2 regions of the Halomonas sp. KHS3 genome follow, and region 1 is predicted to be linked to the other one. Evidence: riboswitches for the same ligand, from Rfam matches in the RefSeq annotation. Region 1 holds a riboswitch; the other holds the start of a gene.

Evidence for each region. A riboswitch is a leader RNA that binds a small molecule or an ion and turns the genes downstream of it on or off. The one in region 1 is predicted to bind thiamine pyrophosphate.
Region 2: linked by a shared signal. The riboswitch ahead of RO22_RS10060 (sodium:solute symporter family transporter) and the one ahead of tenA (thiaminase II) in region 1 are both predicted to bind thiamine pyrophosphate.

Annotation. Positions count from the first base shown of each region.
Region 1 covers NZ_JWHY01000002.1:733,355-738,408, forward strand. The annotation lists gene RO22_RS05470 (HlyD family secretion protein) at 1-736, opposite strand, end outside; gene thiC (phosphomethylpyrimidine synthase ThiC) at 1,155-3,074, opposite strand; gene tenA (thiaminase II) at 3,106-3,789, opposite strand; TPP riboswitch at 3,879-4,041, opposite strand; gene RO22_RS05485 (NAD(P)-dependent oxidoreductase) at 4,255-5,054, shown strand, end outside.
Region 2 covers NZ_JWHY01000003.1:250,489-255,542, reverse strand. The annotation lists gene RO22_RS10075 (CoA-acylating methylmalonate-semialdehyde dehydrogenase) at 1-506, shown strand, start outside; gene RO22_RS10070 (hypothetical protein) at 595-1,287, opposite strand; gene RO22_RS10065 (peroxidase-related enzyme) at 1,466-2,047, shown strand; TPP riboswitch at 2,172-2,277, shown strand; gene RO22_RS10060 (sodium:solute symporter family transporter) at 2,267-3,679, shown strand; gene corA (magnesium/cobalt transporter CorA) at 3,651-4,619, shown strand; gene RO22_RS10050 (NnrU family protein) at 4,784-5,054, shown strand, end outside.

The DNA of each region.
Region 1 (5,054 bases):
TCAGGTTGAGTACCTTGCCACCGGCACTGAGCACCTCGCCCGGTTCGGCCACCCGGAGCTGTACACGGGCCAAGCGGTCGGCTTTGAGCTCGCTGTCGTCCAGGTCGGCCTCAATGCGCTGGATCGCGGCAAGGGTGGCTTCTATCTCTGACTCGGCCTCAATGACCTGGGATTCGGAAGCGCGGATGGCGGCCTGAGCGGAGAGTACTTGGGCATTGGCTGAGGCCAGGGCGGCCTGCTGGCTCTGGTAGTCGGCCAAGCTATCGTCGAACTGCTGGCGAGAGATGGCGTTGCGCTCCACTAGGCTGGCTGAACGCTCGTAGCGCTTGCGAGAGGCGTTTAGTTCTGCCTGGCGCTGGTTGACGATGGCTCTGGCGGTTTCCAGCTCGCTCTGGCGCATGGCTACCATGGCTCGAGCTGTCTCCAGGGCGTTTTCGGCCCGGCGGGACTGTGCGCTGGCCTGAGCCAGCTCAGCCTCCAGGGTGGCGGTATCCATACGGGCGACCACTTGGCCTGGATCGACGAACTCACCTTCCTCGACCAGTACTTCCTCGAGGCGGCCAGCGACCCGGGTGGCGATGTCGATCTCGGTGGCTTCGATGCGCCCATTGCCTTGGGTGATGCCCTCGCCTAGGCCCTCCGGCTGCAGTTCCCACCAGGTCAACCAGGCCGCGATGCCTATAACAACTATGGCTGCCAGGCCCTTGAACCACTGTCTTTTACTGCTGAACTTCATAATGTTGCATCCTCGGTTGGCGGATGGCCAGACGATTGATGAGCAGCTCAGAGGATGGGCCAGGGCCAAAGGGCTTAAGCTCGTCGCTCTGTGCCAGCGGTGGCGCATCACAGAACGTAATAAACGGATTCTATTATCCTATTATTATTAATTGTGATTTTGATTTAGGTCAATTAAATACCGACTAGTCGGTATTTAATTGATAGTATTTGCTATGAGCTGGGTAGCTATACCAAGGTTTTTTTCGTCACTCTCAAATGTTAAATGAGCTACGTTGCGCAAAACTACTGTTAAGCCATACTTTTGGGGCAGCGCTAGAAAACAAAGGAGCACACAAGCGATGGGAGGTTGCGGCCATTTTTTAGCGCTCCCCAGGGAAAAGCCGCAGCAAGCAGTAAATTATCGTGCGTTGGTAGATTTAAACTTCCTGATACAGCTCACTGCCTTTGTTGCGGAACTTCTCTGCCTGCTCTTCCATGCCTTTCATCACCGCTTCTTGATCGCCGTTTAGGCCATGTTCGTTGGCGTAATCACGCACCTCCTGGCTGATCTTCATGGAGCAGAACTTTGGTCCGCACATGGAGCAGAAGTGCGCCACCTTGGCGGAGTCTTTGGGCAGGGTTTCGTCGTGGTACTCTCGGGCAGTATCCGGGTCTAGCCCCAGGTTGAACTGGTCTTCCCAGCGGAACTCGAAGCGTGCCTTAGAGAGTGCATTATCCCGCCGCTGCGCTGCCGGGTGGCCCTTGGCGAGATCCGCCGCGTGGGCAGCAATCTTGTAGGTAATGATGCCGGTTTTGACGTCGTCTTTATTGGGCAGGCCCAGGTGCTCTTTGGGGGTGACGTAGCAGAGCATGGCGCAGCCAAACCAGCCGATCATCGCCGCCCCAATGCCCGAGGTAATGTGGTCGTAGCCGGGGGCTATATCGGTTACCAGCGGGCCTAAGGTATAGAAGGGCGCTTCGTCGCAGTATTCCAACTGCTTATCCATGTTCTCTTTCACCAGGTGCATGGGCACGTGGCCGGGGCCTTCGATCATCACCTGCACATCGTGCTTCCAGGCAATATGGGTCAGCTCGCCCAAGGTTTTTAGCTCCGCCATCTGTGCTTCGTCATTGGCATCGGCCACTGAGCCAGGACGCAGGCCATCACCGAGGGAGAACGCCACATCGTACTGCTTGCAGATCTCGCAGATCTCCTCGAAGTGGGTGTACAAGAAGCTCTCCTGGTGATGGTACAAACACCATTTGGCCATGATCGAGCCGCCGCGGCTGACAATGCCGGTGACCCGCTTGGCGGTGAGCGGCACATAGCGCAGCAGTACGCCCGCGTGAATGGTGAAGTAGTCCACGCCCTGTTCGGCCTGCTCGATCAGCGTATCACGGAAGACTTCCCAGGTGAGGTCTTCGGCCACGCCTTTGACCTTTTCCAGCGCCTGATAGATAGGCACTGTGCCAATCGGCACCGGCGAGTTGCGCAAAATCCACTCGCGGGTTTCGTGGATGTTCTGCCCAGTGGAGAGATCCATAATGGTGTCCGCGCCCCAGCGGATACCCCAGGTCATCTTATCCACCTCTTCCTCGATGGAAGAAGTTACCGCCGAGTTACCCAGATTACCGTTAATCTTGACCAGGAAGTTACGGCCAATAATCATCGGCTCGCTTTCGGGGTGGTTGATGTTGTTAGGAATAATTGCCCGCCCTCGGGCGACTTCATCGCGCACAAACTCTGGCGTGATCTCCTCCGGCAAGCTGGCGCCAAAGCTCTGACCTTTGTGCTGGTGGCCCAGAATCCGCTCTACTTCAGCGGTACCTAACGTTTGGCGACGCTGGTTTTCCCGCAGGGCGATGAACTCCATTTCCGGCGTAATAATGCCCTGGCGGGCGTAGTGCAGCTGGGTCACGTTTCCAGGCCGCCCGTCTTTTGTAGAGAGGGCACGCCGCGGGGTGCGGGTTAGATCAAAGCGCAGCTGGGCAAGCGTCGGGTCGTTGGCGCGGCGGTTGCCGTAATCAGACGTGGGGCCTGATAGAAATTCGGTATCGTCACGCTCTTCAATCCAGGCTCGGCGTAGTTCCGGCAGACCGCGGCGCAGGTCATTGTTAGCATCCGGATCGCTATAGGGGCCTGAAGTGTCGTACACCAGCAGTGGCGGGTTCTCTTCATCAATGCCGGTGGTTTTGGTCGGCGACAGTGAAATTTCCCGGAACGGCACACGGATATCCGGGCGCGAACCTTCGATATATACCTTACGTGAGCCGGGCAGCGGCGCAATGGCGGCGGCATCGACCTGGGCGGTTTCGGCTAAAAAGTGGCTGGTTTTGCTTGTTACGGTCTTAGTCATTACTGTCGTTTCCTTGTGTTGTTTTGCTGAATTAGTGGGTGAGGTCTTGGTCTATCAGCTCTAGGCCCATCTGCCAGAAGTCGATTTCCAGGCGGGTGGCGTCGCGGAAGATCTTGCTCAGTTCGGCAAAGCGGGCGGGGGTAATGTCGGCAAGGCGGATATTCAGCCATTCAAGCTCCGCCTGCATGGCGGCCTGAAACTCCTCGCCTTCGTACATGGCTATCCAGGCGTCGTAAGGGTTTTGCGCGCCGCGCAGGGTGGAAGGCTGGGCGTTTAGCCAGTTGGCGATTTCGCCGTAGCCCACCAGGCAGGGGGCCAACGCCACGTGCAAATCCAGCAGGTCGCCGCGGTTGCCGGTATCTAACACATAGCGGGTGTAGGCAAGCGTCGCTCTGGCTTCGGGAAGCTCCTCCAGTTCTTGCTCGGAAATCCCCCACTCCTGACAAAAGCCCACGTGCAGGCCCAGCTCCACATCCACAATGGCTTTCAAGCCTTCATGGGCTTGGCGAAGATCGGCGAGGGTGGGGCTTTTGTAGGCAGCCAGCGCATAGGCGCGGGCGAAGTGAATCAAAAACAGGTAGTCCTGCTTTAAATAGTGGCGAAACGACGCCCCGGGCAGCGTGGCGGTGCCTAGCTGGCGCACAAAATCGTGCTCAATATAGGCGCGCCAATCTTTCTGGCAAGCGGTAGTGAGATCAGTAAAGCGGTAGCCCATGATGCCTCCGGTGGTAATGATCCGGAGGGGGGGGCGAAAAAGATCGAGGGAGTGGCGCAGAAGGGCAGCGTGCGATCGTGAGAGAGCAGCCGTGGCCATCGCTTGATCCCTACGCCGGTACCCTCGCTGCGAACTTGTGTAAGTAGCAGCGCATTAGCCGGATCAGGTTCTGCGGGATCAGCGCTCGGCAGCATTAATTGCTACGCCCTGCGCCATCTCAGCCGGATTTCACCGGCACCCCGTCAAGCTGTTCGTTGGTGGAGTGTAGGAGGCGGGTGAGGGAGATGCAAGGGTGTATGACATGGAAAGTTATCGGGAAACAATTTATTAGCATCATTACAGCGATGAGAGTTTAGGTGCTGTAATGGCGTTTCATGGCATCGGTACGTGAATTATTATACAGTTGAGTAACAAGTGGCTGTTTTACAGCCACTGCTATTTCGAATGTGAACCGTAGGAAGTTGCATGACCAACACGAACTCGATTTTAGGCGTCTATCTCAGTGATTCGCTCGACCTTGATGCCATTTATGGTAACGCCTTGCGCGATGAAGCGAGTGATGTCGTCCTGCGCCATCCCCATGAGATCGATAACCCCGAAGATGTGCGTTTTGCGATCTGCTGGTTGCCCAATGACGAGGCTTTCGAGAGCTATCCTAATCTTGAGCTGGCGATGTCTATCGGTGCCGGTGTTGATGCCCTGCTGGCGCATCCTGGCCTGAGCGATGAAGTACATATCGCCCGGGTGCGGGATCCACATCAGGCCGACTTGATGGCGGGTTTTGCCGCGCATGAGGTGCTCCATCGTGAGCGTGAGTTCACCACCCTGGAGCAAAATGCTGCCAAGGCGCATTGGGCGCCATTGACGATGCGCGCGCCAGCATCAAGAAAGGTGGCGGTGCTGGGACACGGCACCATGGGGCGCGCCGTGGTGAAAGCGGTGGCCGCGCTTGGCTTTTCTGTACACGTAGCCTGCCGCAGCGAGCCACAAGCCCCGGTTGAAGGCGTGACCTATCTGACAGGTGACGGGGCTGTCATGGCGGCAGCGGATGGCGCCGATTATCTGATCAATGTGCTGCCACTGACGGCTACCACTGAAAACGTGCTTAACAAGGCGCTGTTCGCGAAGCTCGCCAAAGACGCTTGGTTGGTGCAGATCGGTCGGGGTGAGCACTTGGTCGAGGACGATCTTCTCCTAGCGCTCGAACACGGCCATTTGGGTGGGGCGAGCCTGGATGTGTTCCGTGCAGAGCCGCTGCCTGCGGA
Region 2 (5,054 bases), on a different contig from region 1:
GTGTACTGCGTTTAATCGATGCAGGGGAGAAAGAGGGCGCCAAACTGATGGTTGATGGTCGCAAGGTTCAGGTAGAGGGTTACCCCAACGGTAACTTCGTGGGGCCGACCCTGTTTGCCGATGTAACCGCCGATATGACGATTTACCGGGAAGAGATTTTTGGCCCCGTGCTGTGTGTGGTCAGCGTTGAAACCCTGGATGAAGCGATTGCCTTTATCAATGCCAATCCCAACGGCAACGGTACCTCCATCTTTACTAACTCAGGCTGGGTAGCGCGCCGGTTTGAAACCGATATCGACGTTGGACAAATTGGTATTAACGTGCCAATTCCCGTACCGGTCGCTTACTTCAGTTTCACTGGTTCAAGGGCTTCAAAATTGGGAGATTTGGGCCCTAATGGTAAGCAGGCGATTGCGTTCTGGACACAAACAAAAACGGTGACGGCGCGTTGGTTTGAACCAGAAAATGTTTCCAGTGGTATCAATAGCACGATTTCACTGGGTTAAAAAAGTGGCGCTAACTGGCTCCGCTTAAGCGGGGCCAGTTGCTAACGAGGTCGGTTAACCGCTTGGCAGATCAAGCCAGGTGGCTGGCTTAAAAGTTGTCAAACAGCGGAAGGCTCTCTTCAAGCAGCTGTTCAATGGGGCCGAGCTGGCTTTCATGCAATACTAACAGCGACTCCTTACCCATAAAGTGTTCAGCGGGGGGGACGAGCAGAGCAAACTCACCCTCTTCAAGGTGAAACTCATGTATTTCGCGCATTCCCAGCGGAGTTACACACTGCGTGCAGCGGTAGGTGTCATCTTCGCCATAAATCAGCCGATGGTACATTTTAAACAGCGTATATAGTGCCAAACCACCCTCAAAGGCTGGCCAGCGCGCAGGGGTCTCGCGAATATCGTTGGTAAGGTCTTGCCCTTCGGCTTCGGCGTCTGCAATTGCATTGGCAAGCGGGGCGGCAAGAATGGCGCTATTGTCGGCAGGTAACGGCGTGTTGTGCTTAGAAGCGTGTTCAAAATCTTGTACAGCGCGCTTAAAGTCAGGAACGCCATCAAGAGTATAGTCGACATGCTGGAGGTCTTCGGGCTCACAGCCGCCATTTTCCCAGCCATGAATGACGCGAAGTGTCATTTGACCCCGTGTCATTGGGCGGGCAAGCAGCATATGTAGCATTATACGAATGTGCAGCTGACGCTCATCGGTATCATTTTCAAATGCTCGGTAAGGGTCAGTAAACAGCTCGTTTAGACGACCGGGGGTATGTTCCTTGGCTTCGTTATGGCTCATGACAGTGTCCCTTTGAACGAACTGTTTATTAAGAGTAGCGCATGTTTTTTTGTCACAGAACGAATCTTCAGTATGGCGAGTAGGGCGGCTGAATAAAAGCCTCTTAATTCAGCTTTTTGTTACACAACCGCTAAGCCGTTTTTATGAGATGGCTAAACTTAACAAGAAAGAGGTGAGCATGTCTTCATCATTAAGTCGTTTTAACGTGCCTGAAACATTGGATGACCTGCCTGACGATATTCGCAGTACCATTTTGACCGTTCAGGGTAAAGCGGGTTTTGTGCCCAATGTCTTTCTGATGTTGGCCCATCGCCCTGCTGAATTTCGTGCTTTTTTTGCCTATCACGATGCGTTGATGGAGCGCGAATCAGATACCCTCACCAAAGCCGAAAAAGAGATGATTGTAGTGGCTACCAGCGCACGTAATCGCTGCCTATATTGTGTGGTTGCTCACGGGGCACTGGTGCGCATTTACAGTAAAGACCCGCTACTCGCTGACCAAGTGGCGATCAACCATCGGGTGGCGCCGATTAGCGAGCGCCACCGGGTGATGCTCGATTTCGCCATGCACTGTGCCATCGATGTGGGTGAAATGACTGATGAATGGCTTGCCCGCCTGCTGGAAGTAGGCTTTAGCCAAGAGGATTGCTGGGATATAGGCGCGATCGCGGCGTTTTTTGGCTTGTCGAATCGGTTGGTTACCCTGGCAGGTACGCCACCCAATGAGGAGTTCTACCTGATGGGGCGAGTGCCTCGCTAAGAGGCGACCAGCGCACCTTAACTTTACTAAGCTATGATTTTGATTGAGAATAGTTCTTGAGACAGCGCTTCGAAAAGTACCCAAAAACGTACTTAGAAAAAGCGCTTAGCAAAACACCTACATTCACTGTCGCCAGGGGAGCCCTGCATAAAAGGGCTGAGATGCGGCTACGCAGACCCTGGAACCTGATCCGGTTCGTACCGGCGGAGGAAGTGCGACATGCTTTACCTAACGTTAGCCGTGCTTGGTGCGGCGCTGTGCTGCTTTGCTTACTTAGGCCTCCGGGCTCGCTGGGTGAATGGCCCACTTGATGACTATGTCACCGCCCGTAACTCGCAAACGGCATCTACCCTGGGGCTCTCCTTCCTTGCCTCCGGCATGGGCGCATGGATTCTCTTTGCTCCTCCTGAAATCGGCGCCTTTGTTGGCCCGCTGGCCCTGGCAGGCTATGCATTAGGCTCTGCGCTGCCGTTTATCGTCTTAGGACTGTATGGGCCGAAGATTCGCCGGGCGTTGCCCGAGGGGCGCAGCATCGCCGAGTTTGCTGAAGCGTGCTATGGCCCTGGTGTAAGGCGCTGGGTAACGCTGGTATCAATCGCCTATATGGCGTGCTTTTTAGCTGCCGAGCTAACCGCTATTGGCGCCATTACCGCGCTGCTTTCCGATGTGCCCCCCGCACTGGTGATTATTGGCGTGGCGCTTACCACGCTCATCTATACTGCGGCAGGTGGTCTACGGGCCAGCCTTGCCACTGACCGTTGGCAGGCGTGGTTGTTACTGGTACTGCTGTGTGTGGTCGGTGGCATGGCCCTATGGCGGCTTCCCACTATTCCCAACGAGGCTGCGCTTCCTGCCATTCCCATCACCAGTGCGCTCAGCGTAGCGTTAACGCTAGTGATCGCGGTTACCGCGGCCAATCTCTTCCATCAAGGCTATTGGCAGCGCGTGTGGGCCGCTCAAGACGATCAAAGCCTGGGGCGCGGGGCATGGTTAGGTGGCGCAATGACGGTAGTCGTCGTCATGGTGATTGGTGGTCTGGGTGTATTGGCCGCGATGAGTGGTGTGCCATTAGGCGAGCCGCCGATGCCATTTTTTGCCCTGTTAAGTGATGCTCCTGTTTGGCTGACGCTACCCGCCTTGGTATTAGCGGTGACCTTGGTGGCCTCCAGTGTTGATACGCTGCAAAATGGTATTGCCTCGTTGGTGGTCGCGCGCAGCGAGCAGCAGGGCGTATCACTGGTGGCTGCCCGCTGGGTGACAGTGGTAGTAATGGTACCGGTGGTATTAATTGCCTTGCAGGGGTTGTCAGTACTGCGTCTGTTTTTGATTGCCGACCTGCTGTGTGCTGCCATTGTGGTACCTGTGCTGTTGGGCCTGTGGCAACGAATGACGCCACTGGCCGCCATTGTAGGTGGCATCGCGGGGCTGCTGGGTGCCATTCTCCCAGGGTGGTTAAGCCAAGGAAGCTTGGTCGCCGGGATGGTGGCCGCCAGTTTTCCGGGCAGTGTCCCTACCTTGGGGCCATTCGTCGGGGCGTTAATCGCCTCAACGCTGGTGAGTGTGCTGTTAGCCTACTTAACGCTAGCTATTCGCAAGGACATCCATGATTCGAACTCTTCTGACTACCCCTGAAGGTGAGACCCACGAGGGGGATGAAAGCCTGTTGGCTGTCTGGCAGGCGACGCCTGGCAGCCATATCTGGATCGATATGCAGGGCGAGTCCCAACAAAGCGAGCGGGCGATTTTAGAGGCGTTTGAGTTTCACCCCATGGCGATTCAAGATGCCCACAAAGAGCGCCATCCGCCAAAAATTGAAGAGTTTGATAATCACACCTTGATTATTTATCGTGGCATCTCCTCCTTTGATGCCGAACTAAACTATCTGCCTCAACAGGTCTGTTTCTTTGTGGGGGAGCGATTTCTGGTCACCCTCCATCCCGGCCAAGCGCTCTCCATAGAACGGCTATTCAACGAGCACGGTAAAGCCTTGCTGGCCCATTCGCCGGAACATGTCGCGCTGCGGGTGATGTATATTTCTGCGGGCTTTTATATCGATAGCCTGCTTGAGTTCGAAACGGCGTTAAGCGATCTGGAAGACGAGCTGCTGGAAAATGGTAATGATGTGCTAATGCGCAAGATCATCACTTACCGTTCCCGGCTGGTTAAAATGCGCCGCATCTTTAGCTACCACCAGGGGATTACCCAAGAACTCACCGCTTATGACTATGAGCATTTACCGCGGGAAGAGAGCGAAACCCTGCACGCCATCAACGATGTAGCGGATCGCTTCGAACGCCTCTACACATTGACCCAAATGTACTACGACATTTGCGGTGACCTAATCGATGGCTATATCTCTATTTCCTCCCACCAGCTAAATATCACCATGCGGGTGCTCACGGTGATTACCGCGATTTTTGTGCCGCTCACGTTTATTGCCGGGATTTACGGTATGAACTTCGAAAATATGCCCGAGCTGCGTTATCAGTATGGCTACTTTTTTGTCTGGGGAGCCATGTTGGGTATTGCGGGTGTCATGATTTGGCTATTTAAGCGCAAGCATTGGTTTTAAGGACAGGTTTTAAGGACGGGGTTTAGTCTCCCCATAGAACGACTCCAGGAAACAAAAAGTTGACCCATGCATAGGTGGTCGGTGGCTGAGTGTGGCATCCTCTCCAGCGACCAAGACTATAAGGCATAAAGCCGTCGACTAGCGTTTTCACTGGGAGTTGTTCCATGACGATTATGATTATCGGGCTGCTGATTTTTTTAGGCAGCCACTCTGTACGTATCTTTGCTGAAAACTGGCGTCAGCAGCAGATTGCGAAACATGGCGAAACCACTTGGAAAGTCGCCTATTCGGCGGTATCCATCGTTGGCCTGGCCATTGCTATATACGGTTTTGGCCAGATGCGCCTTGATCCCATCTATATCTGGTACCCGCCAATGGGAATGCGCCATGCGGTGGCGCTGCTGATGGTGCCGGCCTTTATTATGCTGGTGGCGG